DNA from 4 places in the Rhizobium acidisoli genome. Region 2 is predicted to be linked to each of the others. Evidence: predicted binding sites of a transcription regulator. Region 2 holds the regulator's gene; each other region holds the start of a gene.
What was found. Region 2 encodes LexA, which represses DNA repair genes until DNA is damaged. Its sites were predicted from a motif close to TGTTCNNNNTGTGTTCNG; they were not measured.
Positions count from the first base shown of each region.

Region 1 (5,758 bases), 1.1 Mb from region 2:
GATTTGCACGAACAATTCCTCGCGCCGTTGCGCCGAAAGCTGCTTGGAATCGTTCAGCCCCTCCGGGATGCGCTTCGGATCGAGGATGACGGCGGCAGCGACGACCGGCCCGGCCAGCGGCCCGCGGCCTGCCTCGTCGGCGCCGGCCACCGGCCAGTGGCCGGCCTTGCGGGCTTTGAGCTCCAGCCGGAAATCCGGCACCAAAGGAACCGCTTGGAACAGCTGGGGAGAATCGGGTGGTGTGCGAGGTTTCATGCGGCTGAACCTCGCACGCCAACCCGATTGCCCGCAAGTCCCCGATCAGGGCGGCGGTCGGGGACCGGGTCCGGCGGATGGTGGCGGTCAGGGCCATCCGCGGGAATTGCGCTCGGGCTCGAAAACAGGGCGGTTTTTCGATGGGGCCGATGCGCAAGCTTCAAGCAATTCCAGGAAAAGTGCTTTGCGGTTTTCCGTCCGGAATTGCGTAAACAGTCAAAAAGCAATTCCAGGAAAAGTGCGCCGCGGTTTTCCCCGGGCAAAGCGCAAAGCGCTTTTGCCAAGAATTGCGTAAGAACAAAGCCTAGAGCAATGACAGCTGCACGCCGCTGCCATCCGGCGGCACGAACAGGTCGTCGCGCAGCGGCATGCCGCGCCGTGTCAGGCCGAAACGTCGGGCGGCCATTTCAAAGCGCCGGGCGATCTGCCAGGCATAGGGACCAGCGCCCTTCATGCGCTTGCCGAAGTCGGCATCGTAATCCTTGCCGCCGCGCATCGAGCGCACCAGCGACATAACATGCCGGTAGCGATCGGGATAATGCTGCAGCAGCCAGTCGCGGAAGAGCGGGCTGACCTCGAGCGGCAGTCTCAGGATGACATAACTCGCCTCGGCGGCGCCGGCAGCCTTGGCCGATTCGAGGATGCGCTCCAGCTCGTGATCGTTCAGCGCCGGAATGAGCGGGGCGGCCATCACCGCCGTCTGGATACCTGCCTCCGACAGCGTGTGGATGGTCTCCAGCCGGCGCGGCGGCGTGGCGGCGCGCGGCTCCATCGTCCGGGCAAGCTTGCGGTCGAGCGTGGTGACCGAGATGCCGACGCGCACCAGGTTCTTCGCCGCCATCTCCTGCAGAATGTCGAGATCCCGCAGGATCATCGCAGACTTGGTGACGATCGATACCGGGTGGTTCGCCTTGTTCAAGACCTCGAGAATGCCGCGCATGATGCGCCATTCCTTTTCGATCGGCTGATAGGGGTCGGTATTGGTGCCGATCGCGATCGCCCGCACCTTGTAGCCCGGCTTGGCAAGCTCCCGCTCCAGCAGCTTTGCCGCATCCGGCTTGGCAAACAGCTTCGTCTCGAAATCGAGCCCCGCCGAAAGCCCCATATAGGCGTGCGTCGGCCGGGCGAAACAATAGATGCAGCCATGCTCGCAGCCGCGATAGGGGTTGATCGAGCGATCGAAGCCAATGTCAGGCGATTCGTTGCGGGTAATGGCCGTGCGCGGCTTCTCGATCTGCACGTCCGTCCTGAACGGCGGCAGCTCTTCCAGCGTCTGCCAGCCGTCATCGAAGGTCTCGCGCTGCAGCGCCTCGAACCTACCTGTCGGGTTCAATCCCGCCCCGCGCCCACGACGCCTATCGACCTCGATTCGCAGCCCGGAGGACACGATCATCGCATCGGCAATATCTGCCGTATTGGTAGGCGCAAATGCGGCCTGCCCTGCCAGGGACTGCTCTCTCATCGGATTCTCCCGCGGCAAAAGCCATCGCTTCCGCCCGTTTTGATGATTAAATTCCTATCCGCAAAACAAGAACAATGCAAGAACAAAATGCGCAAAACGCCGCTGGCAATAATTTGTGCGGCGCATTATGAATGGGCAATGTTGACGGTTGTTCTCGAATGTCAGGATCAGGAAACTGAGCTGGCCCAGACTTTATCGGTCTTGGTGGCAGGCGCGGTGGAGGGGCTCGTCAGCGATGTGGTCGTGCTCGATCACGGTTCGCGCGACGGCAGCTCACGGGTCGCCGACGCCGCCGGCTGCCGGTTTTATTCGCAGTGGGATATGAAGGACATCGTCCGCTCCGCCCGCGGCGAATGGCTGCTCTTCGTCGAGCCCGGCGCACGGCCTCAGGCCGGCTGGATCGACGAGATCGCCGAATATATGGCGCTGAACAAGCTGCCGGCGCGCTTCACCGCCTCGCGCGGCTACCGGCGCCCGTTTTTCCAGCGCCTCGGCCGCGCCGTGCCGCCGCTGGAGCTCGGTTTGCTGATGCCGAAGAGCGAGGCGCTCGCCGCCGCCAGGAGCGGCATGCGGCTGGCCGAATTCGTCAAGGAGAGGAAGCTTCGTAAACTCTCCAGCGAACTGATCCCCGCCTGGGTGGCGCGCGCCGCGCGGTAGGACACGAGAAACTGCCCCTCACCCTAACCCTCTCCCCGTAAACGGGGCGAGGGGACTTGCCCTGCGAGACGTTGGAGAGGGACGGAGAGGTTGCGGCTACTCCCCTTCGCCCCGTTTACGGGGAGAAGGTGGCGGCAGCCGGATGAGGGGCAGCCAGCAGTGATCACGCGCTCACCATCGCACAAAGATGGCGCCCAATCGGATTTTGCGCTATAATTCCGCCATGGCGCCGTCGAAGCGCCTCGCTTCGCAACGGATGGCCATGAATGCCGGTGGACGGCAGAACAGGTCGGCGACAATCTCCTCTTCTGCCGGGTTCCCGGCGGAAGGAGGTGCGTCATGGTACGCGATATGGCTTACGGCCTGCTGGCCGTCATATTGCCGACATTGGTGATCGCGCATCCGCATTCGGCAGCATCACAGACGATGCTCAGTTGCGCAGGCCGATCCGAGGTCGTCAATTTCCTGGACAAGAACTTCGCTGAAAAGCTGACAGCGGTCGGACTGGTCAACGAGAACGCCGTTCTCGAGGTCTATGCCGCCGAAAGCGGCACCTGGACGCTCGTGGTCACGGATGTTCACGGCATAAGCTGCATTCTGCTGTCGGGTGACAGCTGGGAAACGATGCCCACTCTGCCGGGGCTTGCCACATAGCCAATGCCAGCGGCAAGCAGACTATGTCTTGGCGCCGCGTTTCAGGTGTTCGTCCAGACGCGGCATGATCTCGACGAAATTGCAGGGCAGGCTGCGGTAGTCGAGCTGTGCTTTCAAAATGCCGTCCCAGGCATCCCGGCAGGCGCCGGGCGACCCCGGCAGCGCGAAGATGAAGGTGGCGTTGGCAACGCCTGCCGTGGCGCGCGACTGGATCGTCGCCGTGCCGATCTTCTCGTAGGAGATCCGGTGGAAGATGGCGGAAAAGCCGTCCATGCGTTTTTCGAACAAAGGCTCCAGCGCCTCGGGCGTCACATCGCGGCCGGTAAAGCCGGTGCCGCCAGTGGTGATGACGACGTCGATCTCATCTAGCTCGGTCCAGGCCTTCACCCGGGCGGCGATTTTCTCGCGATCATCGGGCACGATCGCCCGGTCGACCAGCCGGTGGCCCGCCTCGGTGATTCGCGCCGCCAGCGTGTCGCCTGACTTGTCCGTTTCCGGCGTGCGCGTATCCGAGACGGTGAGAACCGCAATGCCGACGGCGATGAAGGGCCGCTTGTCGTCCAGACCTGCCATCACATGCCTCCCGAAACCGTTTCCGTCGCCTGGAAATACCAGTCGGGCCGCTCGCCGTGAAGGGCTGCCGCCGCCTCTTGCGCCTCAGCCATGCTCGCAAAGATCCCGAAACAGGTGGCGCCGGAGCCGGACATGCGGGTCAAAAGCGCGCCGCGGGCCTGCAGCATCGCCGAGATGACCGCAATCTCGGGCACCAGCTGGCGCGCCGGCGGTTCCAGGTCATTGCGGGCGGCATCGATCACTGCCAGCCAGCCGGCACTCCCGGATAGACCGGGCGCCAGGCTCAGGGCCGGATTGTTCTTCGTTGTCAGCCGACGGAACACCTCGGGCGTCGACATACCCTTCAGCGGATTGGCAAGCACCATGGCAAAGGCCGGCAGATCAGCCACGGCCTCGATCTCCTCACCGATGCCGCGGGCAATCAGTGGCCGGCTTTCAAGGCACATCGGCACGTCGGCGCCGAGCTTCAGCGCCAGACTGGCAAGCGCCTCCACCGGCAGGCTCATGCCCCAGAGCCGCATCAGCCCGCGCAGCGCCGCGGCCGCATCGGCCGAGCCGCCGCCGATGCCGGAGGCAACAGGCAGGTTCTTTTGCAGGTGGATATGGACGGGGAAGGCGAGGGCGCCGAACTGCTCGCGCAGGAGATCGCGCGCCCGCAGCACCAGATTGGTGCCGCCGTCGCCGGCCAGCATCTCGCCGAAGCGACCCGACAGGGTGAAGGCGTCGGTCTGGGCAGGCAGGAAGCCCAGCCGGTCGCCGCAATCGGCAAAGGTCACCAGCATGTCGAGCAGATGATAGCCATCTGCCCGCTGGCCTGTCACATGCAAAGCGAGATTGATCTTTGCGCGCGCCTCTTCGGTGACGCCGAAAGCCTCGGCCAGGCCCGCTTCAGGCATGTTTGTCGTCCGTCAGGATTTCTTGTCGACCGGCGGCGGCGTGACCGGGGCCGGATCCGGCTGCTTCTTGTCGGCCGCCTTGGCATCGTCGCTGACGGCAGGCAGGCCATTGGCGACCTTGTCCTTGATCTTCGGGATCTCGGCGGCTTCCGGCTCGGAGGCGAGCGCCCGGTTCCACTGATAGACGGCCTCGAGCTTGCGGCCGACGCGCCAGTAGGCGTCACCGAGATGGTCGTTGATCGTCGCGTCGCCAGCCTTGATCTGGGCTGCCCGTTCCAATTCGTCGACGGCATCGTCGAAGCGGTTGAGGCGGAAATAGGCCCAGCCGAGCGAATCGATGATGTAGCCGTCGTCGGGGCGAAGGTCGACGGCCTTCTTGATCATGCCGAGACCTTCATCGAGGTTGCGGTTCATGTCGATCCAGGAATAGCCGAGATAGTTCAGTACCTGCGGCTGGTCGGGATTGAGCTCAAGGGCCTTGCGGAAATTCGGTTCCGCCTGGTCCCACTTCTTCAGCCGCTCATAGGCGATGCCGCGCTGGAAGAAGACGCTCCAGTTGGCGCGGCCGGGAATGGGGCCGATCGCGTCGACTGCCTTGTCGTAATTGGCGGCCATCGCCTCGTAGTCCTTGGCGTCGGAGAGCACGCTGCCATAGGCGAGGTAGCTGCGGATATCCTTCGGGTCGGAGGCGATCAGCGCCTGCAGGTGCTTGCGCGCCTCGTCCACCTTGCCGCCCTGGGCAAGGGCAAGGCCGAGCTGCAGCTCGGAGATGCGCCGCATCGGCGAATTCTCCGGCACCTTCTTGTAGAGAGCAATGGCGCGATCCATCTGGTTCTGCTTCTCGGCGATGCCGCCGAGCAGCACCAGCGTATCGGCGCTGTTGGGGTCGAGCGCATTGGCGGTCTGCAGGTAAAGCGAGACGATATCTTCGGCGCCGTCGCGGTTCAGCGCACCGCCAACCGAAAACAGCACGCCGGCAGCGCCTTCTTCGGCCGTCTTGACCTGCTGCTCCTGCTTCTCGTCTTTTTCGATACTGTCGCGCAGCGCGTTCAGCGGCGCGTAATTCGGCAGCAGGTTGTCGCCGACGGAAACGGCGTCGAGCGCCTTCTGCTTATTGCCTTGTGTCGCTTCGAGACGGGCTAGCGCCATCACTGCGCGCATGAAGGTATCGGGTGCGGTCGCACCTCCCTCCTTGTCGAGCACGGCGTCGTTCAGATGCTTGCGGGCGGATTTTACGTCACCGGTGGCGATGGCGATCGCG
Region 1 covers NZ_CP034998.1:541,921-547,678, forward strand. The annotation lists gene CO657_RS02670 (ribonuclease HII) at 1-255, opposite strand, end outside; gene CO657_RS02675 (PA0069 family radical SAM protein) at 560-1,717, opposite strand; gene CO657_RS02680 (glycosyltransferase family protein) at 1,856-2,374, shown strand; gene CO657_RS02685 (hypothetical protein) at 2,714-3,028, shown strand; gene moaB (molybdenum cofactor biosynthesis protein B) at 3,050-3,601, opposite strand; gene CO657_RS02695 (4-(cytidine 5'-diphospho)-2-C-methyl-D-erythritol kinase) at 3,601-4,497, opposite strand; gene CO657_RS02700 (tetratricopeptide repeat protein) at 4,510-5,758, opposite strand, start outside.
Region 1: the regulator LexA is predicted to act here: its motif matches at 1,785-1,802, upstream of CO657_RS02675 (PA0069 family radical SAM protein).

Region 2 (5,758 bases):
TGTCAGCCCTTGGCGACGGCATCGAAGGCCAGCAGCTTTTCCAGCAGCCGCGGCATGTCCTTGAGATAGACCATGTTCGGGCCGTCGGACGGTGCATTGTCCGGGTCCTGGTGGGTTTCGACGAAGACGCCGGCAATACCGGTCGCTACCGCTGCGCGCGCCAGCGTTTCCACGAATTCCCGCTGCCCCCCGGAGGAATCGCCCTGCCCGCCCGGCTGCGCCACGGAATGGGTCGCATCGAAAACGACGGGGGCGCCCATCGACGCCATGATTGGCAGCGAGCGCATGTCGGAAACCAACGTATTATAGCCGAAGGAGGCGCCGCGTTCGCAGAGCAGCACGTTCGGATTGCCGCTGGCGTTGAGCTTCTTCAGCACGTTCTTCATGTCCCAGGGGGCGAGGAACTGGCCCTTCTTGACATTGACGGCACGGCCGGTCTCGGCGGCGGCGATCAGGAGGTCGGTCTGACGGCAGAGGAAGGCCGGAATCTGCAGGACATCGACCACCTTTGCCACTTCGGCGCATTGCTCGGCGGTGTGAACGTCGGTGAGGACCGGAAAGCCGAATTCCTTCTTGAGATCGGCAAAGACCTGCATGCCCTTTTCAAGCCCGATGCCGCGCTCGGCCGACAGCGAGGTGCGGTTCGCCTTGTCGAACGAACTTTTGTAGACGAGGCCGATGCCGAGCTTGGCGCAGAGCTCTTTGAGCGTCCCGGCAACCATGAAAGCGTGGTCGCGGCTCTCCATCTGGCACGGGCCGGCAATCAGCGACAGGCGGCCGGTATTGGAGAAGGTGACCTGACCTGCGCCCTCGCCGATCCTGACTTCAGAATTCGTATCAGTGCTCATCGTGTTTCCTCGAAGGCGAAGAGCGTGCCCTGCCCGGGCGCCGGCTTCACCAGAATGCGATTGTTCTTGCGCGTGTAGGTCACTCCGTTAGCAGCCAAATGCGCTTCTGTCACGGCAAGATCGGCGACAGTGAAGAGGATAGCCCGGCCGCGCAGGCCGCGGTCGGCGGATGAGACGGCGATCTCAAAATAAGCCTCCAGCCCTTCCGGCGTCATCAGGCTGATTTTCGCGTTCGGCGCGGCGATATTGACGCCGAAACTGGTTTTTTCGACGGCCGACTGTGCAGCGGCAAGGCCGACGAAGGCTGCGAATGCGGCGGGTTCCGGCGCGCAAAGCGCAATCTCGGCAATGCCTGTTACGCCATTGGCATGCGTCTCCAGCGCGCCGCGGTCGGACGGCAGCGGATTGATGCGCTCGACGCTGAAGAGGAAGAAATCCGGCGCGCGCAGCTCAGCGGCAAAGGCCAGCTTGAAGCCGGCGATGGTCTCGGACCCATCAGGCATTTTCATCGGCCGGCTGAACTGCAGCATCTCGCCGGCGCTCGATCCGCTGCCGGCGTAGTTGCGATGATCGCGGCCGGCATCGCTGGTGGCAAACGCCACCGCCGAAAGCCCCTCCTCGCCGCAACGGAAGCGGAAGGCGCGGTTGCGGGCGGTGAAGACATTGCCGTGTCGCGCCGACGCCTCGCTCTCTTCGACGCTGGCGATACCAAGCGGCTCCAGATAGGTCTTGTCGGCAAAGAAGACGCAGGCATTCTCCGTTCCGAAGGGATGGCGGGCATCGGCGGCAACGGTGAAGCCGAGCTTGCCGAGCCGTTCGCGGGCCAGATCGATATTGACGACGGGCAGCACGACATGATCCAGCGGGTGCGGTTTGGCGGAACGCTCGTTCATCATATCCCTCCCTCAAACGACAAGAGATGTGCGACAGCCCCACCCCCAATGCAAGACATGTGTGCCAATCCGGCGAATGAAAATAAAAATCTCAACGAGTTGGCGGCAAGTTTTACGGAAATTTAGCACCTTGCGGAACACATATGGAACATATAGTGTCTGTTCTGGATTTGTTTCAATCAGGGGTCACACGCCGATGCTCACGCGCAAACAACAGGAGCTTCTCCTTTTCATTCATGAGCGCATGAAGGAATCCGGCGTTCCGCCATCTTTCGACGAGATGAAGGATGCCCTGGATCTGGCCTCGAAATCCGGCATTCATCGCCTGATTACGGCGCTCGAAGAACGCGGTTTCATTCGCCGCCTACCGAACCGCGCCAGGGCGCTCGAGGTCATCAAGCTTCCCGAAGCCTATAGCCCCAGCATCCAGCCCCGGCGCGGCTTTTCGCCAAGCGTCATCGAGGGCAGCCTTGGCAAGCCCCAGCCGGCTGCTGCCCCCGCGCCTGCAAAACCCGTCGCCGACAACGGCAACTCGGTCTCGGTGCCGGTCATGGGCCGAATCGCTGCCGGCGTTCCGATCTCGGCGATCCAGAACAACACCCATGACATCGTTGTTCCCGCCGACATGCTTGGCTCCGGTGAACATTATGCGCTGGAGGTCAAAGGCGATTCGATGATCGACGCCGGCATCTTCGATGGCGACACGGTGATCATCCGCAACGGCAGCACCGCAAGCCCCGGCGACATCGTCGTTGCGCTCGTCGATGACGAGGAAGCGACACTGAAGCGCTTCCGCCGCAAGGGCGCCTCGATCGCACTTGAAGCGGCCAACCCGGCTTACGAGACCCGGATCTTCGGGCCGGACCGCGTCAAGGTGCAGGGCAAACTCGTCGGCCTCATTCGCCGCTATCACTGACACCGGACAGACCAGATTCGACAAAACTGTTGCTGCGCCAGTCATAGGCGCGCTGGCGCATCCACGGCCGCGACAGCGTTTCGAATGCGGTTGCGACCTCCAGGCCGGCATCCGCGAAACGCAACTCGACGGAACCGGTCCTGCGCAGCGTCTCACCGGTGAAGAGCGTCGCGCCTGAGCGGCAGCTGTTGAAACGCAGACGGACCGGCGTCACGACGATATCGGCCGAATCGCAGGCCGGACCGAGATAAGCGGCATTGTCGATGATGGTTACCACACGGCCATTGCCAAGCCTCGATGTGCACCAGGCCTTCTTGACGCAGGAAAAGCGGTTTGTTTCTCCGCCCGCGGCAGCCGCCCGCATTGCTGTCCTTGCTTCATTCTGCTGCTCGCGGGAAAGCCTGACGCGGCGGTCTTCTCCCTCCGGTGGGATAGCGGGGCCATCCAGCATTCTCGGCGGGTGATGCGTCGGCAGGACCAACGCTCTTTGCCACTGGTCGAAGATGAAATCCGGCGGGTTTTCACGATTGGAAGCCATTGCCGCCGTATCGACGAGCGCGACCAGACCGCCGTCCTCCGAAATCACCAGATCCGGCGGCCGCGGAACCGGCAGAATCAGCACCAGGAGCGTCGAGACTGCGAGGATCATTGTGCCGGCATGGCGCAGCCGGGTGCGGAGCAGCGTCAGCAGCAGGAAGCCTGCGACGGCGACGGCGAAATACCAGGCGGGCAAGCGGCCGACGCCGATATCGCCGCCCCAACCTGACACCGTCTTGGCGACTACGATCACCAGATCGAGGCCGAAGCCGACCACCTTCCAGAGCGGAGCGTCCAGACCGAACGGCATGAGCAACATCGCCAGCAGCCCGGCCGGCATGACGATGAAGGAGATGATCGGCATCGTCGCGAGGTTTGCCGGCAGGCCGTAAGCGGTCAGGCGATGAAAATGCTCGATCGAAAACAGCGCCGTGGAGAAGCCGCCGATCAGCGAGGTCAGGAAGACGCCGCCGAAGAAACCGGCGACCGCAACGACCGGCCGGAAGACCGGCAACTTCAGCCAGGCGTTTTCGCGGATGCGCCGGTCTTTCCACAGCTGATAACCCGATACCAATGCCAATGTCGCGGCAAAGGACATCTGGAAGCTCGGACCCAGGACTTCGGAGGGCGAAATGGCAATGATGACAAGGGCCGAGAGAACGACATTGCGCAGGCTGATCGACGGCCGATCGAAGAAGACGGCGATCAGCATGATGGCCATCATGATAAAGGCGCGTTCAGCCGAGACCCCGAAGCCGGAGATCAGGTAGTAAGCGGTGACGGCGATGAGCGCGCCTGCTGCGGCGATCTTCTTGGTCGGATAAGCCTGGGCAACGCCCGGAAAGAGGCTGAGCAGCATCCGGAAGCCGACGAAGAAGATGCCGGCCGACAGCGCCATGTTGAGGCCGGAGATCGCAACAATATGAGCAAGACCGGACTGGCGCAGCGCTTCCGTCGTCGCATTCGAGATGGCGCGCCGCTCGTCGGTCACCAGTGCAGCGGCAAAAGCGCCGGTATCGCCGGGCAGGATCGACCGAATGCGGTCGCCGATGCGGCTGCGCAGTTGGTAAAGCCATTCGAGCATTGCTTCCGATGTCGATCTTGCCGGCTACGGGCCTGCCTGCAGATCGGCTTTCTCCGGCGCGCCATAGAAGAAGCCGTTTGCGCCGATGCCGTCGAAGTAGGCACTGAAGGAGAAATCGTTGAGCTCGGGCAGCGCTGGGCCCGCCGGCGGCGTCAGCCGCGCCCTGCCGGTGATGATGTCGCCGATCTCGAAAGGTGTATCGGCGCCGCGGACGATCGCGGTGATGCGTCCCGGCCACCGCTTCAGCTCCGGCTTCTCCGTCCCGGTGACGGAAAGGATGTAGCGCCAGCGCCCACGGCCATCACCTTCCCGCCGTTCGACACGGCCGGTCACCGTCGTCGTCACGGATGAATCGAGCATCACGGTCGAAGCCCGCCAGCTCTCGAATTGGGCCGAGAGCATGCCGCAGGCGAAAAGCGCCAGCGCCATGAAGCTGGCCCGCAACACCGGCCGGCTGGGGCCGGCGACGAGAACCACGACCGCCGGCGTCGCCAGGCAGAGCAGCGATGCGATGAGGGGAAAATCCGACGGCGCCAGAAACCAGAAGGCCGCCCCGGCGCCGAGGAAGACCGGCGAGAACAGCAGCAGTCGGCCATGGTCGGTCTCCTCGCCCAGCATGCGGATTCCGGCACGCAGCGATTGCGAGGCCGCGGCCGGCAGCCGGTGGCGCAACGGCGTCGCGGACTGCGTCCTTGCCGGCCGATTCACCACCGCGGGCGCGGAAAAACCCTGGGAATCGGCCAGGCCGGCGCCCGCTTCCGGCCGCAATTCGACTGTCGTCAATTCCTCCATGCCCCGCCCAACATCGCCCGCACCTGCGGCCAGAATGCAACCTTCAATCAAAACGAGCAAGAATAATCGATTGAAATATGAGGGAAAATCGCCACCGCCAAAAGAGCAGTCGAATCATTGGCTTCCGCTATGCGCGCGGCTCATCGCTGCAGTGCCTAAAAGGTGATACCGCAATGCACAAAATGCCGTCGCGGTAACTTGGCATTAGCTTCGCGATCATATAGCTATCGGTGAGGACGCTTAACCCCTATGGCGCTTTTATGGCGCCACCGCCATTTCGGAGGATCAGCATGACGGATCAAAGCGCTACAATAAAAATCGGTGACAAATCTGTCGACCTAGCCGTCAAGAGCGGCACGATCGGCCCGAGCGTCATCGATATCGGTGCCCTCTACAAGAACACGGCTTCCTTCACCTACGATCCGGGTTTCACCTCGACCGCATCCTGTGAATCGAAAATTACCTATATCGACGGCGACGAAGGTGTGCTGCTGCACCGCGGCTATCCGATCGAGCAGCTGGCCGAGCATGGCGACTTCCTCGAAGTCTGCTACCTGCTGCTCTACGGTGAACTGCCGACCACCGCACAGAAGAAGGATTTCGATTATCGCGTCACGCACCACACCATGGTGCACGAGCAGATGAGCCGCTTCTTCACCGGTTTCCGCCGCGATGCGCATCCGATGGC
Region 2 covers NZ_CP034998.1:1,626,258-1,632,015, reverse strand. The annotation lists gene kdsA (3-deoxy-8-phosphooctulonate synthase) at 3-848, opposite strand; gene CO657_RS08150 (VOC family protein) at 845-1,741, opposite strand; gene lexA (transcriptional repressor LexA) at 1,938-2,657, shown strand; partial or broken gene CO657_RS08140 (ComEC/Rec2 family competence protein) at 2,638-5,070, opposite strand; gene gltA (citrate synthase) at 5,361-5,758, shown strand, end outside.

Region 3 (5,758 bases), 2.2 Mb from region 2:
TCGGTCGCAGATGGCTCGGCGGCAGTTTCTTCCGTCGCGCCGTCGGCATCGTCGTGATCAGCCTTTTCGGCCGTCTCGTCGGCAGGCGTTTCCGTAGCCGTTGCCGGCACTGAGGCCGCATCCTGCGTCGCAAGATGTGCCGATGCCTCTTCCGCCTTCACGGCATCGGCGCGATAGCCGAGGCCCTTGAGGATTTCTTCCATGTCCTCGAGCGTCGCCCCGAGGATCGACAGCATCGCCGTCGTCGTCGTGAAGCGGCGGCCGTCATAGGCACCCTCCGGGCGGTTGCTCTGACCGGGCTTCCACTGCAGCAGCGGCCGGATGATATCGGCAAGCCGTTCGAGGATGTCGATGCGCACGGCACGCTTGCCGAGGAATCGGAAGCCGGCGAGCTTGTAGAACATCCGCTCGAAACTCGGGTCGGTAACGACCGAGGTGCGGCCGGCGGCAAGCACCGGAATGAGATCGCCGTAGCCCGGCTTGTCCAAACCGTCGTTCTTCAGCGCCCAGAGCAGCGTGATGAGCTCGGCCGGCGCCGGTTTCAGAAGTGCCGGAACGAAAATATGGTAAGCGCCGAAACGCACGCCGTAGCGGCGCATCGAGGCGCGGGCCTCCTGGTCGAGCGACTTGACCTCCTCGGTCACGTCGCGGCGAAACAGCACGCCGAGATTCTCGACGAGCTGGAAGGCCAGCCCCTTGGCCAGTCCCTGCAGGTCTTCGGCGCGCGACAGATCATCGAGCGGCTTCAGCACCGTGCTGATATGATGATTGACGAAGCGTTCGACACGGGCGGCGACATGATCGCGGGCATTGCCCGTCAACTGTTCGTCGGCCAGCAGAATCACCCGCGGACGCATGATGTGATCGCTGCCCGAAAGCCGCGCCACCGGGTCGCCGATCCAACGGATCAACCCATCCGAACCGATCGCCAGGTCGCTGTTGCCGGCGGCATGGATTCGCGCCGCGCGGGCCTCGAATTCGAGCGCGAGCGCTTTCTGCGACGCAGCCTGAACCGCCTTGGCATCCGGTCCGTCCGTTCCCGCCACCGGCGTGAAACGGAATCCGCTCAATTGCCCTACATGATGTCCTTCAACGAAGACATCGCCATTCACACTGATTTCAGCTTCCAGCATCGCATTCTCTCTCAGGCGCTTCATGAGCACAGATGTCCTGCGATCAACAAAGCGTTTCGTCAACCTTTCATGTAACGCGTCGGACAATCGATCTTCGATTTCCCGCGTCTTTTCCTGCCAGTGTGTCGGATCGGCAAGCCAACCAGGCCGATTCGAAACATAGGTCCAGGTTCTTATCTGCGCGATTCGCGCCGAAAGCGTGTCAATTTCCCCATCTGTCCGATCGGAGCGATGAACCTGTTCCGCGAGAAACTGCTCGTTCACCGTGCCATAGCGCACGAGATCGGAAAAGAGGGTCGAGATAAGATCGGCATGTTGTGCCGGGGTGATACGCCGATAGTCGGGAAGCGCGCAAGCCTCCCAGAGTTTTTCGACCCGGGCCGGCCTGTCGGCAAGGTTGATCACCTCGGGATAACGCGAAAGCTGTTCCAGCGCCTGCTGGTCGACCGCAGGCAGCGCCCGCGTCAACCCCGCCACGCGCGGTCCCGCCTCGAGGCTGGCGCGCAACGCTTGGATCGAGGAGAAGTCCATCTCGGTGGTGCGCCACTGCAAAACCTTGACGTTGTCGAATTGGTGGCTCTCGATGCGCTGCACCAGTTCCTCGTCGAAGGGCGAAACCTGCCCGGTGACGCCGAAGGTACCGTCGCGGACGTGCCGCCCGGCGCGCCCGGCGATCTGGCCGAGTTCGCCCGGATTGAGATTGCGGAACTGGTAGCCGTCAAATTTCCGGTCCTGGGCGAAGGCGACGTGATCGACATCGAGGTTGAGGCCCATGCCGATCGCATCGGTCGCCACCAGATATTCGACATCGCCCGCCTGATAAAGCGCCACCTGCGCGTTGCGGGTGCGCGGGCTGAGCGCGCCGAGCACGACAGCCGCGCCGCCGCGCTGCCGGCGGATGAGCTCGGCGATGGCATAGACCTCGTCGGCCGAGAAGGCGACGATGGCCGAGCGCTGCGGCAGCCGGGTGATCTTCTTCTGCCCGGCATAGAAAAGATGCGAAAGCCGCGGCCGCTCGACGATCGTGATGCCGGGCAGGAGCTGCTGCAGGATCGGCTGCATGGTCGCCGCGCCAAGCAGCAGCGTTTCCTCACGGCCGCGAAGATGCAGGATGCGGTCGGTGAAGATATGGCCGCGCTCGAGATCGCCGGCGAGCTGCACCTCGTCGATGGCGACGAAGGCGGCCTTGGTTTCACGCGGCATCGCCTCGACGGTGCAGACCGAAAAACGCGCATTGGGCGGCGAAATCTTTTCCTCGCCGGTGACCAGCGCCACATTCTGCGCGCCCACCTTCTCCACCACCCGCGTATAGACCTCGCGCGCCAGCAGCCGAAGCGGCAGGCCGATCACGCCGGTCCCGTGCGCGACCATGCGCTCGATGGCATAATGGGTCTTACCGGTATTGGTCGGCCCAAGCACCGCGGTCACACCGCGCCCGCTCAGAATCATCGGCTGCGAAGTCAGAGTCATGGTCCATGCAAATGAGGCGGGCAGCCCCCAGGAAAACAGTGCTTCCGCGACGGAAGCCAGAGAACACATGGACAGCCGCCGCCGCAAACGCAAGGGCAGATTTCAAAATGCTGCCGGGATTACGACCTTTGCGAGTCACGTGGGACGCCCGCATCTGCGATTCGGAACAGCGTGAGAACGAATCAGCGACGAATCGCTGACTCCCGGTGATTCAGCTTTTGTTCACGGCTAAGTATTGATTTTGAATCACTTTTTCCCACTAGATGCTGAATCGACGGACTCCCTCCGCCTGGCATTTTCGTCGCCGCCATCAGCGAATCCGGCAAGTGGCGAACAATCGAAAATTGCGCCCGAAATTAACCTGTCGACCAAAGCCGGAACGAATCGGCGACGAATCGCTGACCGCATCGTTTTCGCCTTTCGTTCACGGCCACATCTGGTGGCGAAACTCGGTCCATGCGCTAGATGCGGATCGTCGACCGGCTTGCCCGTTCCGCCTTGTCCCATCGGCATTAATCTTTCGGAAGCCGGATTCATATCCCGTTAAGCCGGGATGGTCGCTGGCGGCGCGCCGATCAAATACGGAACGAATCGCTGACGAATCGGCGACATCGGGACCTTCTCGCTTTGTTCACCGCAACATATTGTATTTAAACGCCTTTTTAACCATACGGGCAGGTTTCCGATAGGGCGGGGGTCCGGGCGCGTCACATTTCCTGGCTTAACCGGGAACAAAAATCGCCAATGCGTGTTTCTGGTCCATTCAAATTGCGGATGAAATGAAGGAAACACACCATGCTTGGCACAATACTTCTTGTTATCCTCATTCTGCTCTTGATCGGAGCCTTGCCGAATTGGGGTTATAGCCGTGGCTGGGGCTATGGACCTTCTGGCGGTTTGGGGCTAGTTCTCGTGATTATCATTATCCTTGTACTCATGGGCCGCATCTAAAGGCCAACAAACCTGGGGAGTTACGACATGATGAAGAAGATTGTTCTTATTGGTGCGCTCGTCGGCGCTCTGGCATCCTGCACAGCGACCGAGCAAGGCACGGCGATCGGCGCCGGCACCGGTGCGGTCATCGGCGGTGTGGTCACCAACAGCTGGGGTGGTGCCGCCGTCGGCGCCGTTGCCGGTGGTCTGACCGGCGCTCTCATCGGCCAGTCGGTCGAGCGCCGCGGCTACTGCGTCTATCGCGACCGCTACGGCCGCCGCTACGAGGCTCGTTGCCGCTAATCGGCGAGAAACATATCGGACTTCCCAACGGGCGCTTCGGCGCCCGTTTTTCTTTGCTCCCGCCTCCGTCAACGCGGCGTTGACGATCGGTCGCCAAAGCCAAACCTACCAGCCTTCATCAGGCAGGCGCATATTTCCTTCATGAGCGCAGTGGGCAGGCGAAGCCGCCCGGCGCATCTGAAAGGAACGCTTCCATGGGTCAGATTTTCCTGAATTCCGCCGTCGCCATTCTCATCGGCTTGGCTTTCCTGACAACCGCGATCTCAGCGCTTCGCGGCGAGGATCGCTCGCCGCAGCGCGTGCCGGTCAAGATTCCGCCACGGCGTCACCAAAAGGCCGGCGACCGTTCCTGATGCCCGCACGGAGAGCATCCATACAAAAAGCGATAGCGCGTCCCGCGGGACGCGCTATCGCTTTCAAGTCGATTGCAATTATCGGGGCAGGTTAGACGAAGAACTGCCCGCCATTGGCGGTTAGCGTCGAACCGGTGATGAAGCCGGCATCGTCAGAGGCGAGGAAGGTAACGCAACGCGCGATTTCCTCAGGCTCGCCGAGACGACCGACGGGAATCTGCGGAATGATGCGTTCGTTCAGCACCTTCTCCGGCACGGCAAGCACCATCTCGGTTCCGATGTAACCGGGGCAAATGGCGTTGACGGTGATGTTCTTCGCCGCCCCTTCCTGGGCCAGCGCCTTGGTGAAGCCGAGATCGCCGGCTTTTGCCGCCGAATAGTTCGCCTGACCCATCTGGCCCTTCTGGCCGTTGATCGACGAGATATTGACAATGCGGCCGAAGCTGCGGTCGCGCATACCGGTCCAGACCTGATGCGTCATGTTGAACAGGCCGGTGAGGTTGGTATTGATCACCTCGTGCCATTGCTGCGGCGTCATCTTGTGGAACATGGCGTCGCGGGTGATGCCGGCATTGTTGACGAGCACTTCGACCGGCCCGATCTCACTCTCGATCCGGGCGATCCCCTCGCCGCAGGCGGCGTAATCCGAAACATCCCATTTGAATACCGGCACGCCGGTGGCGTCGTGGAAGGCTTTGGCCTTCTCGTCGTTGCCGGCATAATTGGCGGCAACCCTGTAACCGGCGTTTTTCAGCGCCACGGATATGGCCGCACCAATGCCGCGCGTACCCCCGGTGACCACAGCCACTCTGCTCATGTTCCGCTCCCCTTTTGTTTTCGCCCCGCCGTGGCGGGATTTTTCAATCAATGACGGATCGTATGCTGTTTAAAGTGCTTCGAAGCACATGGCGACACCCATGCCGCCGCCGATGCAAAGCGTAGCAAGCCCCTTCTTGGCGCCGCGGCGCTTCATTTCGAACAACAGCGTGTTGAGAACGCGCGCGCCGGAAGCGCCGATCGGATGGCCGATCGCGATCGCCCCGCCGTTGACGTTGACGATCGCCGGATCCCATCCGAGATCCTTGGTGACGGCGCAGGCCTGCGCCGCAAAAGCCTCGTTGGCTTCGACGAGATCGAGATCGCCGACCGACCAGCCGGCCCTTTCGAGCGCCTTGCGGGATGCCGGGATCGGGCCGGTCCCCATGATCTGCGGATCGACGCCCGCCGTTGCCCAGGAAACGATGCGGGCGAGCGGCTGGATGCCGCGCCGGACGGCTTCTGCTTCGCTCATCAGCACCGCAGCAGCGGCACCGTCGTTGAGGCCGGAGGCATTCGCGGCCGTCACCGTGCCCTCCTTATCGAAGGCCGGGCGCAGCTTGCCCATCGCCTCCAGCGTGGCGCCGTGGCGGATATATTCGTCGGCATCGACCGTAACGTCGCCCTTACGCGTCTGGATGATGTAGGGGATGATCTCGTCGGCAAAGCGGCCGGCCTTCTGCGCCGCCTCCGCCTTGTTCTGCGAGGCGACGGCGAACTGATCCTGCTCGTCGCGCGAAAGCTGCCACT
Region 3 covers NZ_CP034998.1:4,002,547-4,008,304, forward strand. The annotation lists gene CO657_RS19530 (helicase-related protein) at 1-2,603, opposite strand, end outside; gene CO657_RS19535 (DUF3309 family protein) at 3,399-3,554, shown strand; gene CO657_RS19540 (YMGG-like glycine zipper-containing protein) at 3,582-3,839, shown strand; gene CO657_RS36810 (hypothetical protein) at 4,034-4,192, shown strand; gene phbB (beta-ketoacyl-ACP reductase) at 4,284-5,009, opposite strand; gene CO657_RS19550 (acetyl-CoA C-acetyltransferase) at 5,079-5,758, opposite strand, start outside.
Region 3: the regulator LexA is predicted to act here: its motif matches at 2,766-2,783, upstream of CO657_RS19530 (helicase-related protein).

Region 4 (5,758 bases), 1.1 Mb from region 2:
GACGGCGGCGTCGACCTCTTCATCGGCGGCATGCAGGCGGCGAAGCTCGTCCCACTCAGCCGCGTTGCGGCTGAAATAGGCCTGCGCCCGCTCGGCGCGCTGGCGCTTGACCTGCGACAGCCTTTCGCCGTCGCGAAGCACGGTCGGATCGTTCTCGGAGACATGCTTCAGCAATGCCCGCACCAGCAGGGCCGCCTTGCCCTCCTGCTTGAGGCGGAAATAGGCCCAGGCGCCTTCCTGGTAGCGTTCGATCAGTTCGGCCTCGCCGAGCAGCTTCAGATGGCGGGAGATGCGAGGCTGGGATTGGCCGAGAATTTCGGTAAGATCGGTCACCGTCAGGTCGCCGCCGTCGAGAAGCGCCAGAAGACGCAGGCGCGTGGGCTCGCCGGCCGCCTTCATGACGTCCACCAGCGCATCCAGTCCAAGCTTCAAGGGTTCACTCATCTTCGATCCGATCAAGATATAAAGATATCTTTATGTGATTTGAACGATGGTGACAAGCGGCAATTCGCACTTGAGCGAAATTGCCTGCTCAAATTGCGACAGGCCAGGCGTGAAAAAGCCCCGGTCGAAACCGGGGCTTCGTGACTGCAAAAATGGCTGCGATCAGCGCGTCAGGCGCTTATGAGCCTGGCTGCCCGGATTGAGGGCATCGGGACCAAGACGGCGCACCTTGTCCTGCTCATAATCCTCGAAGTTGCCTTCGAACCATTCGACATGACCTTCGCCTTCGAAGGCCAGGATGTGCGTCGCCAGACGGTCGAGGAACATGCGATCGTGGCTGATGATGATGGCGCATCCGGCAAACGCCTCAAGCGCGCTTTCCAGTGCACCGAGGGTTTCCGTATCGAGGTCGTTGGTCGGTTCGTCGAGCAGCAGCACGTTGCCGCCGGCCTTCAGCATCTTGGCAAGGTGAACACGGTTGCGCTGGCCGCCCGAGAGATTGCCGACCTTCTGCTGCTGGTCGCCGCCCTTGAAGTTGAAAGCGCCGCAATAGGCTCTGGAGTTCATATCGAACTTGCCGAGCTTAATGATTTCGGCGCCGCCCGAGATTTCCTCCCAGACGGTCTTGCTGCCGTCAAGCGCATCGCGGCTCTGGTCGACATAACCGAGATGCACCGTTTCACCGATGCGGACCGATCCGGCGTCCGGCTTTTCCTGGCCGGTGATCATGCGGAACAGCGTCGTCTTGCCGGCGCCGTTCGGGCCGATAATGCCGACGATGCCGCCCGGCGGCAGCTTGATCGACAGGTCGTCGATCAGCGTGCGGCCCTCGAAGCCCTTGGTGATGCCTTCCATCTCGATGACCACCTGTCCCAAGCGCTCGCTGACCGGGATGATGATCTGCGCGTCGCCGGGACGCTGCTTTTCGGCCGCCTCAACCAGCTGTTCATAGGACTTGATACGCGCCTTGGATTTTGCCTGACGGGCCTTCGGGCTGGAAGCGATCCATTCCTGTTCGCGGCTGATCGCCTTCTGGCGGCCGGCCTCTTCCCGGTTTTCCTGCTGCATGCGCTTGGCCTTGGCGAGCAGGTAGGCCGAGTAATTGCCTTCGTAGGGAATGCCGCGGCCGCGGTCGAGTTCGAGGATCCAGCCGGTGACGTTGTCGAGGAAGTAGCGATCGTGGGTGATCATCATCACGGCGCCCGGATAGTCGCGCAGATGCTTTTCGAGCCAGGCGATCGTCTCGGCGTCCAGATGGTTGGTCGGTTCGTCGAGCAGCAGCAGGTCCGGCTGCGACAGCAGCAGGCGGCAGAGCGCGATACGGCGGCGCTCGCCGCCGGACAGGCTGGTGACATCGGCGTCGCGCGGCGGGCAGCGCAAGGCTTCCATCGCCATCTCGACCTGGCTTTCCAGATCCCAGAGGTTCTGGCTGTCGATGATGTCCTGAAGCTTGGCTCCCTCTTCCGCCGTCTCGTCGGAATAGTTCATCATCAGTTCATTGTAACGCTCGAGCACGGCCGTCTTCGAGGCAACGCCTTCCATGACGTTTTCGAACACCGTCTTGTTGGGATCGATGTGCGGCTCCTGCTCGAGGTAGCCGACCGTCGCTCCTTCGGCGAGCCAGGCTTCGCCGGTATATTCCTTGTCCTGGCCGGCGATGATGCGCAGCACAGTGGATTTACCGGCGCCGTTTGGCCCGAGAATACCGATCTTGGCATCCGGGTAGAAGGAAAGGTGGATGTTCTCCAAGATCTTCTTGTTGCCATAGGCCTTGTTGAGGCCGGACATATGATAGATGAACTGACGTGCCATGCTGCGCTGCTCCGGGCGGGAAACTTCGATTGTGCCGCTATGTAGGCGAAACAGCGCCTGCGGGCAACGCCGAAACCCGGTTTACGCAGGATTTCCGGTCAGAAGCCCGCAGCGTCGACAACGCCCTCGTCGCATCCGAACGTCGTTTTTCCCGCGCCCTGGATCAGATCGCCAAGCCCGGTGCTCTTCGCCGACGCCGCCCCGGCGGCTTCCGAAAGCCCGATGGTCAACCCGCTGATCATCTTGACCTTGCCGGCCCGCCGGCAGCTCATCTTGACGCGGTCGCCGGCACCCGGCCCGAAGCTCTTGTCGAAAGCTTCCTTGATCGCCTCGGCCTTGACCGGCTTGCCGATATTGGCGGCGAAGAGATCACGCACGGCCGAGCTATTGAGCGCGCCGACGAGATGCACGCCGACGCCGAAATAATCGTCGGCGCTCATTTTCGTGCAGGTGCCGTGCTTTACCCATTCATGCCGTTCCAGGCCGGATTGCGTGCCGGGCATCGCCTTTGCCAGCGCGGCTTGCGTCTCGGCCGACAGCGTGACCGCCGGCAATGTGTCCCACTTGCCGTCCTTGTCGGCAGCCTTCTGCTCGGCACTGACATCGCAATAGTTCTGACGCATCGGCCAGAGCCCGTGCAGCGAAAAATTCGTCGCATCGGCGCGCTCGCCGGTCTGGCTTGCGCATTCGGCCTTCTTCTGGTTCGTCTGGCAAAAGGCCGGCTGCCAGCTCGCCGAAAGAATAAAACGGGTGCGCCCGCCAGCCTCCTGCGCCACGGCGGCGCCTGCAAGAACCATCGATACGGCGAACGTCAAGGTACGCAACTGCATGCTGCTCATTTCAACCCCCAAAAAGAACAATACAGGAACAAATAAGCACGAAGATCGAAAGCCCGCAACCCTGAATCGCAGCGGACAAGCAATTTGTTATCGGATAAACCCGGAACCGATGTTGCTTTTGGGCGGTGATCTGGTCTGTTACGTCAGGGAGGACCAGATGTTTTCAGAAACGCAAAGGCTCGCTTCGACGGGGGCGTCGCTCGCCTATCACCATGCCGAGGCCCTAGGCCCCGCACGCGGCATCCTGTTGATATCGCACGGTCTCGCCGAACATTCGAAACGTTATCGCGTTTTCGCCGAGGCGATGGCGGCACGCGGCTATCACGTCTATGCCCATGATCATCGCGGCCACGGCGAGACGACGGCGCCCGACGCGCCGATCGGCCGCTTCGCCCGCCGCGGCGGCGTCGACAGGGTGATCGGCGACGTCCGTGCCATGCGCGCTTACGCGGCCATGCGCCATCCCGGCCTGCCGGTAATCCTCTTCGGCCATTCGATGGGGGGCCTGATCGCCCTCAATGCCGCCGTCACGGCGCCGGCCGATTTCGACGCTGTTGCCGTCTGGAATTCGAATTTCGCCGTCGGCCTTGCCGGCCGCGCCGCCCAGGCGATCCTGCTTGCCGAACGCATGCTGAAGGGCTCCGACGTGCCGAGCGGCCTGTTGCCGAAACTCACCTTCGCAGCCTGGGGGAAATCGATCGCCGCCCACCGCACCGAGTTCGACTGGCTGTCGCGCCGTCCCGATGAAGTCGACAAATATATCGCCGATCCGCTCTGCGGCTTCGACGCCTCGGTCTCGCTCTGGCTCGATCTCTTCGAACTGACGTTTCGCGCCCCGCAGAAGCTTCATCTGGATCGGCTGCCCCGCGACCTGCCGATCCACCTCGTCGGCGGCGGAGAAGACCCGGCGACGGAGCGCGGAAAAGCCGTGCTTTGGCTGTCAAACCATTTGAAAGCCCGCGGCTTCTCTCGCATCAGCACTGAGATATATCAGGACATGCGGCATGAAACGCTGAACGAGATCGGCGCGGATGCTGCAACCGCCGCCTTCGCGGACTGGTGCGACGAGGCCGTCGCCAGATTCCAAACGGCAAAATCCTGAACCAGAGAGATTCCGTCATGAGCAGCACCTCCGCCCGCCCCGTTTCCTCAGCCTCCGAGGTAACGACGGGGCTCGCGCTGATGTTTCTTTCGGTGATGTTTTCGCCGCTCATCGATATTTTCGCCAAGCTTGCCGTCGTCACCATCCCCTCCGCCGAGGTCACCGCCGGCCGCTTCGTCGTGCAGGCGCTGTGCATGCTGCCGGTCGTCATATGGCGGCGCAGCTTTGCCGATTTCTCCTGGCGCCAGAGCCTGTTCCACGCCATCCGCGGGTTAATCATCACCGTCTCGATGATCTCTTTCGTCACCACGCTGAAATACATGGCGGTTGCCGACGCGATTGCGATCTTCTTCGTCGAGCCGATCATGGTGACGATCCTCGGCGGCATTTTCCTGAAGGAGACGATCGGCTGGCGGCGTTATACCGCCTGCGGCGTCGGCTTCTTCGGGGCGATGCTGATCATCCAGCCGAGTTTCCAGGAAGTCGGCTATATCGCCCTCCTGCCCGTCCTCAGCGCGCTTTGCATCGCGATCTTCGTGCTGATGACCCGCGTCCTCTCGCACCGGGAAGATCCCTGGGCGATGCAGTTCCAGATGGGCATCTGGGGCCTGATCTTCTGCGCCATCCTGCTTTTTATCGGCAATGGAAGCGGCTCCGATCTCTTCGATCCCGTCATGCCCGAAGGCAGTGCCTGGTTCTACGTCGCCGGCGTCGGCGCCATGGCCGCAATTGCGGGCATCTTCGGCGTCTATGCCTTTCGCGCCGCACCGGCCTCGACGCTGGCGCCGCTGCAATATTTCGAAATCGTCTCGGCGACGATCTTCGCCTGGCTGGTTTTCGGCGACTTCCCGAATGCGGTCAAATGGCTCGGCATCGCCATCATCATGGCATCGGGCTTGTACATTCTCTGGCGCGAGCGCCGCTTTGCTTCAAAGCCCGTATCCGATACATCTGAGGCGACGCTGGCGCCGTAAAGACCGACGAGGGAATATGACGCAGACCACGAAAAAGCCGCCGCTTGCCGGCATCCGGGTGATCGAGCTGGCCCGCGTGCTGGCCGGCCCCTGGGCTGGACAGATGCTCGCCGATCTCGGCGCCGATGTCATCAAGGTCGAAAATCCCGACGGCGGCGACGATACCCGCCAATGGGGGCCGCCCTTCGTCGAAGGTGCCGATGGCGAAAATCTCTCGGCCGCCTATTACCACGCCGCCAATCGCGGCAAACGCTCCGTCACCGCCGATCTGAAGAGCCCGGAAGGCCAGGATCTCGTCCGCCGCCTGGTTGCGTCAGCCGATGTGGTGATCGAAAATTTCAAGCTCGGCGGTCTCGTCAAATACGGTCTCGATTACGACAGCCTGCGCAAGGTGAACCCCAAGCTCGTCTATTGCTCGATCACCGGCTTCGGCCAGACCGGTCCCTATGCCAGCCTCGCCGGCTATGATTACATCGTCCAGGGCATGTCCGGCTTCATGTCGATCACCGGCGAGCCGGACGGCCAGCCGATGAAGGCGGGCGTTGCCATCGCCGATATCTTCACCGGCATCTATGCCGTCTCGGCAA
Region 4 covers NZ_CP034998.1:2,685,608-2,691,365, forward strand. The annotation lists gene CO657_RS13280 (ArsR/SmtB family transcription factor) at 1-444, opposite strand, end outside; gene ettA (energy-dependent translational throttle protein EttA) at 607-2,256, opposite strand; gene CO657_RS13290 (ribonuclease T2 family protein) at 2,355-3,095, opposite strand; gene CO657_RS13295 (alpha/beta fold hydrolase) at 3,253-4,197, shown strand; gene CO657_RS13300 (DMT family transporter) at 4,215-5,171, shown strand; gene caiB (succinate--glutarate CoA-transferase) at 5,188-5,758, shown strand, end outside.
Region 4: the regulator LexA is predicted to act here: its motif matches at 3,109-3,126, upstream of CO657_RS13290 (ribonuclease T2 family protein).